2 regions of the Pseudomonas sp. D5(2026) genome follow, and region 1 is predicted to be linked to the other one. Evidence: predicted binding sites of a transcription regulator. Region 1 holds the regulator's gene; the other holds the start of a gene.
The links. Region 1 encodes sigma-54, which starts transcription at its own class of promoters, with help from an activator protein. Its sites were predicted from a motif close to ANTGGCATNNANNTTGCTNT; they were not measured.
Positions count from the first base shown of each region.

Region 2: the regulator sigma-54 is predicted to act here: its motif matches at 1,548-1,567, upstream of glnA (type I glutamate--ammonia ligase).

Region 1 is NZ_CM173421.1:983,766-987,176, forward strand. Features, by position in the region: gene ptsN (PTS IIA-like nitrogen regulatory protein PtsN) at 1-223, opposite strand, end outside; gene hpf (ribosome hibernation-promoting factor, HPF/YfiA family) at 236-544, opposite strand; gene AC3B5Q_RS04585 (RNA polymerase factor sigma-54) at 624-2,117, opposite strand; gene lptB (LPS export ABC transporter ATP-binding protein) at 2,293-3,018, opposite strand; gene lptA (lipopolysaccharide transport periplasmic protein LptA) at 3,019-3,411, opposite strand, start outside.
Region 2 is NZ_CM173421.1:5,217,494-5,220,904, reverse strand. Features, by position in the region: gene glnA (type I glutamate--ammonia ligase) at 44-1,450, opposite strand; gene thiI (tRNA uracil 4-sulfurtransferase ThiI) at 2,067-3,411, shown strand, end outside.

The DNA of each region.
Region 1 (3,411 bases):
AGCATCCTTCAAGGCGGCAGTGCGGGATGGCGATGCCATTGCCGAATCCGGTAGAGCCGAGCTTTTCCCGGGCTACCAGTTTTTCGAAGACGTCCTGCATCTCCAGTTCTGGCACTTGGTCGGCGATGACAGTGGCGACCTTTTCCAGGGCGCGCTTCTTGCTGCCGCCCGGCACGTTCACGAGGGAACGGCCGGGGGTCAGGATGGTTTCAAGTCGGATCATGGATGAGGGGGATCAGCGGGCAGCTGCACCTTGCAGCAGGCTTTGCTGTTTTTCCTTGTGTTTTTTCAGTTGGCGGTCGAGCTTGTCGGCCAAGGCATCGATCGCTGCATACATGTCTTCGTGTTCGGCGTTGGCTACCACTTCGCCGCCGGGAATCTGCAGGGTCGCCTCGACCTTCTGCTGAAGCTTCTCGACTTTCATGATTACCTGCACGTTGGTGATCTTGTCGAAGTGACTCTCCACGCGGGCGAGCTTTTCAAGCACGTAATCGCGCAGTGGCTGGGTGACTTCTACATGCTGTCCACTGATATTGACTTGCATACAGCTTCTCCTTTGTTGCCCGTGCATAAAGAGGCAGGTCTTGCACCTGCCACGAAAACGCTGTGGCTCATCTCAGGGGCTACATCAGTCGCTTGCGTTCGCTCGACGGTGCGATGCCGAGGGACTCGCGGTACTTGGCGACGGTGCGACGGGCTACCTGGATGCCTTGTGCCTCCAGTAAACCAGCGATCTTGCTGTCACTCAATGGCTTTTTCTGATTTTCCGCCGCAACCAGTTTCTTGATGATCGCGCGGATCGCCGTGGACGAGCATTCTCCGCCTTCGGAGGTGCTGACATGGCTGGAGAAAAAGTATTTCAGTTCGTAGATACCGCGCGGGGTGTGCATGTATTTCTGCGTGGTAACCCGCGAGATGGTCGATTCGTGCATGCCTACTGCTTCGGCAATGTCATGCAGTACCAACGGCTTCATCGCTTCGTCGCCGTGGTCGAGGAAGCCGCGCTGGTGCTCGACGATCTGCGTGGCCACCTTCATCAGGGTTTCGTTACGGCTTTGCAGGCTCTTGATGAACCAGCGCGCTTCCTGTAGCTGGTTGCGCATGAAGGTGTTGTCGGCGCTGGTGTCGGCACGTCGCACGAAGCCGGCGTACTGCGGGTTGACGCGCAGGCGTGGGATGGCTTCCTGGTTCAGCTCTACCAGCCAACGGTCGCTGTCCTTGCGCACGATGACGTCGGGCACCACGTACTCGGGCTCGCTGGACTCGATCTGCGAACCAGGGCGCGGGTTAAGGCTTTGCACCAGTTCGATGACCTGGCGCAGCTCGTCTTCCTTGATTTTCATCCGCCGCATCAGCTGGCTGTAGTCACGGCTGCCGAGCAGGTCGATGAAATCGGTGACCAGACGCTTGGCTTCGGTCATCCACGGGGTTGTAGCGGGCAGTTGGCGCAGTTGCAGCAACAGGCATTCGCCGAGGTTGCGAGCACCGACGCCAGCCGGCTCGAACTGCTGGATGCGGTGCAGTACTGCTTCGACCTCGTCCAGCTCGATATCCAGCTCCGGGTCGAAACCGGCGCAGATTTCTTCGAGGGTGTCTTCCAGGTAGCCCTGCCCGTTGATGCTGTCGATCAGGGTGACGGCAATCAAGCGGTCGGTGTCGGACATCGGCGCCAGGTTCAACTGCCACAGCAGGTGGCTTTGCAGGCTCTCGCCGGCCGATGTGCGTGTGGTGAAGTCCCACTCGTCGTCATCGTTGCTCGGCAGGCTGCTGGCGCTGGTCTGGTAGATGTCTTCCCAGGCGGTATCGACCGGGAGCTCGTTGGGGATGCGCTCGCTCCACTCACCGTCTTCCAGGTTGTCGGCGCTGACGGCGCTTTCCTGGAAGCTGTTGTCCTGAACTTCGGCGGCCGGCTTGTTCTCGGCGTTGTCGGCCATCGGGTCGCTGTTGTCGAAGTCTTCGCCGTCTTCCTGACGTTCGAGCATCGGGTTCGACTCCAGCGCTTCCTGGATTTCCTGTTGGAGGTCCAGGGTTGAGAGCTGGAGCAGGCGGATGGCCTGTTGCAACTGAGGAGTCATCGTCAGTTGCTGGCCCATTTTTAGGACGAGCGATGGTTTCATGGCAGGGGCTTAATACCTTGTTCGCCGGCGCGCATGCGCCATCCACTACACGAGGGCGCCGGAGCGCCAGATCAAGCAAGTTTTATGCCTTAAATTGTAGCGTTTGCCTAGAGTACCGTAACAACTTTACCCGCAGTCTCACGGCTGTTAGCCAGTACTTCAGGCGCTTGCCGGGTCAGAGGCGGAACTCATGGCCCAGGTAAACTTCTTTGACCAGATCGTTTGCCAGGATGGTTTCTGCGTCGCCTTCAGCGATCAGTCGGCCATCGTTGACGATGTAAGCGGTTTCGCAGATATCCAGCGTTTCACGCACGTTGTGGTCGGTAATCAGTACACCGATACCCTTGGCCTTGAGGTGGTGGATGATCTGCTTGATGTCGCCAACCGAAATCGGGTCGACACCGGCGAACGGTTCGTCCAGCAGGATGAACTTGGGCGCTGTCGCCAGGGCGCGGGCAATCTCGACGCGGCGGCGTTCGCCACCGGACAGGCTCATGCCGAGGTTGTCGCGGATGTGGCTGATGTGGAACTCCTGCAGCAGGCTTTCCAGCTCTTTGCGGCGGCCGTCCCGGTCGAGATCCTTGCGGGTCTCGAGGATGGCCATGATGTTGTCGGCTACCGACAGCTTGCGGAAGATCGAGGCCTCCTGCGGCAGGTAGCCGATGCCGGCGCGGGCGCGGCCGTGCATGGGCTGGTGGCTCACATCGAGGTTGTCGATCAGTACTCGGCCCTGTTCGGCCTGGACCAGCCCGACAATCATGTAGAAGCAAGTGGTCTTGCCGGCGCCGTTGGGGCCGAGCAGGCCGACGATCTGGCCGCTGTCGATCGACAGGCTGACATCACGTACTACCTGCCGCCCCTTGTAGCTCTTTGCCAGGTGCTGGGCTTTGAGGGTTGCCATTTACTCGGCCTTCTTCTTGGGCTGGATCACCATGTCGATACGCTGACGTGGTGTTGTCACGTTGCTACCGCGACCGGCGGTCGCCACCTGGGTCTGGGTGTTGTAGACGATCTTTTCGCCTTCGGTGGTGTTGCCTTCGTTCTCGACCTTGGCGCGGTCGGTGAGAATTACCAGGTCCTTCTGCGCCTGGTACTGGATGGTCACGCCCCAGCCTTTCATCTTGTCCGGCTTGGCTGCGCTCTGCTGCTGCTCGAAGTAGGCCAGGTTGCCCACCGAGGTCACCACATCGATGTCGCCGGAGGCGGAGCGGGTGATGGTCACGGTGTTGCCTTTGATCATCATCGAACCTTGGGTGATGATCACGTCACCGGTATAGGTGGCCACGCCTTGCTT
Region 2 (3,411 bases), 1.4 Mb from region 1:
GGAGGCCGTTGTGATATGTCATCGGCGCGAGGCGCCAATCAGATCAGCAGCTGTAGTACAGCTCGTATTCCAGCGGGTGTACGAAGGTGCGGACCTTGATTTCTTCTTCGCTCTTCAGCTCGATGAAGGCATCGATGAAGTCGTCGGAGAACACGCCGCCCTTGGTCAGGAACGCACGGCCTTTATCCAGCTCTTCCAGAGCTTCTTTCAGGCTGCCGCACACTTGCGGGATGTTCTTGGCTTCTTCTGGCGGCAGGTCGTACAGGTTCTTGTCGGCCGCGTCGCCTGGGTGGATCTTGTTCTGGATGCCGTCCAGGCCAGCCATCAGCAGGGCCGCGAAGGCCAGGTACGGGTTGGCCGATGGGTCCGGGAAGCGTGCTTCGATACGGCGGGCTTTCGGGCTGCCAACGTAAGGAATACGGATCGAGGCGGAACGGTTGCGAGCCGAGTAGGCCAGCATTACCGGGGCTTCGAAGCCTGGAACCAGACGCTTGTAGGAGTTGGTCGACGGGTTGGTGAAGCCGTTCAGGGCCTTACCGTGCTTGATGATACCGCCGATGAAGTACAGAGCGGTGTCGGACAGGCCGGCATAGCCTTCACCCGAGAAGGTGTTCTTGCCGTCTTTCCAGATCGACATGTGCACGTGCATGCCCGAGCCGTTGTCGCCGTACAGTGGCTTCGGCATGAAGGTGGCGGTACGGCCGTAAGCGTCGGCAACGTTGTGCACGACGTATTTCAGCGCCTGTACTTCGTCAGCCTTCTTCACCAGGGTGTTGAACTTGACGCCGATTTCGTTCTGGCCGGCAGTCGCCACTTCGTGGTGGTGAACTTCAACGGTCTGGCCCATTTCTTCCAGAGCGTTGCACATGGCAGTACGGATTTCGTGGTCGTGGTCGAACGGCGGAACCGGGAAGTAGCCGCCTTTCACGCCTGGACGGTGGCCTTTGTTGCCGCCTTCCACGTCAGCGCCGGTCATCCACGAGCCCTGCTCGGAGAAGATCTTGAACATCGAGCCGGAGATGTCCGACTGGAACTTCACTTCGTCGAAGATGAAGAACTCAGGCTCTGGGCCGGCGAATACGGTGTCACCGATGCCGGTGCTCTTCAGGTACTCTTCGGCGCGCTTGGCGATTGCACGTGGGTCGCGATCGTAGCCCTGCATGCTCGACGGGTCGACGATGTCGCAGGTAATGATCAGGGTTGGCTCTTCGGTGAACGGATCCAGAACGGCGGTTTCGTCAACCGGCATCAGGATCATGTCGGAGGCTTCGATGCCTTTCCAGCCAGCGATGGAGGAACCGTCGAACATCTTGCCGACTTCGAAGAAGTCTTCGTCCAGCGCATCACGCGACGGCATGGTCACGTGGTGCTGAGTGCCTTTGGTGTCCGTGAAACGCAGATCAATCCACTTGACGTCATGATCTTTGATGAGTTGAACCGACTTCGACATGTTGTCCTCCGGATGGTCTAGAGCGCGGTGGGCCGCTGCCCTGGAAAAAGGGTGTTGCCGGGCGCGGATAGTCGGCCAAGCTTACCTGCCTCACAAGGGAGCAAATTGCATGCCAGTGCCCGAAAATGGCGAGGTTGGGATAAAAGGGGGCGTTTGCGGGCATTTGGCGTTGGGGTAGGCTGAGAAAGTGCACTCTTAAGATGCGAATTTTGGAGGTGGCGCACCATTAGGGTGCACGCCTTGGTTTTTGTGGTGCCCGTGAGACCGAGCGCCGCCCGCGCGGCGCATCGCGAGCAAGCTCGCTCCTACATCTGTTTCGGGCCAATTATTTCTGGGGGATTTGCGCGCGAACGCCTTGGCGCATGGCGCGATATCGCGTCGTACAAACAAGGCGGTCGCGCGCGCCTGTCGCAGGCGTAACTGGCCCGAAACAGACGTAGGAGCGAGCGCAGCTCGCGATGCGCCGCGCGGGCGGCGCTCGGTCTCACGGGCACCAAAAAATCCGGCTCTGACATTTATCTCAAAGCTTCTGATCAAAAGTTGGTCAAATCCTGAGCAATTTCCGATATAATTCGCGCCCCTCATTTTCGGCAGGCCCTGCGCGCGCTGTTAACCAATGAAACTTATCGTCAAAGTCTTCCCAGAAATCACCATCAAAAGCCGGCCGGTGCGCAAGCGCTTCATCCGCCAGCTTGGCAAGAACATCCGCAACGTGCTCAAGGATCTCGACCCTGAGCTCGCGGTAGATGGTGTCTGGGACAATCTCGAAGTGGTTACCCGCGTCGAAGACGAAAAAGTCCAGCGCGAGATGATCGAACGCCTCACCTGCACGCCGGGTATCACCCACTTCCTGCAGGTTGAGGAATACCCGCTGGGGGACTTCGACGACATCGTCGCCAAGTGCAAGCACCACTTCGGCCACCTGCTGGCCGGCAAGCACTTCGCCGTGCGCTGCAAGCGCGGTGGCCACCATGACTTCACCTCGATGGATGTCGACCGTTATGTCGGCAGCCAACTGCGCCAGCAGTGTGGCGCCGCCGGGATCGAGCTGAAAAAGCCTGAAGTGCTGGTGCGCATCGAAATCCGCGACCAGCGCCTGTACGTGATCCACAACCAGCACAACGGCATCGGCGGTTATCCGCTGGGCGCCTTGGAGCAGACCCTGGTGCTGATGTCCGGTGGTTTCGACTCCACCGTTGCGGCCTACCAGATGATGCGCCGCGGCCTGATGACCCACTTCTGCTTCTTCAACCTCGGCGGCCGTGCCCACGAGCTGGGCGTGATGGAAGTGGCCCACTACCTGTGGAAGAAGTACGGCAGCAGCCAGCGTGTACTGTTCATCAGCGTGCCGTTCGAAGAAGTGGTTGGCGAAATCCTCAACAAGGTCGACAACAGCTACATGGGCGTGACACTCAAGCGCATGATGCTGCGAGGCGCCGCCCATATGGCCGACCGCCTGCAGATCGACGCGCTGGTGACAGGCGAAGCGATTTCCCAGGTGTCCAGCCAGACCTTGCCGAACCTGTCGATCATCGACTCGGCCACCGACAAGCTGGTGCTGCGCCCGCTGCTGGCCAGCCACAAGCAGGACATCATCGACCAGGCCACCGAAATCGGTACCGCGGACTTTGCCAAGCACATGCCGGAATACTGCGGCGTGATCTCGGTAAACCCGACCACCCATGCCAAGCGTCACCGCATGGAGCACGAAGAAAAACAGTTCGACATGGCCGTACTGGAGCGCGCTCTTGAGCGCGCCAAGTTCATTTCCATCGATCATGTGATCGATGAGCTGGGCAAGGACATTGAAATCGAGGAAGTGGCCGAGGCGCTGCCTGGCCAGATCGTCATCGACATTCGCCACCCCGATGCCCAGGAAGACGAACCTCTGGTGCTGGAAGGTATCGAGGTCCAGGCCATGCCGTTCTACGCCATCAACAGCAAGTTCAAGCATCTGGACC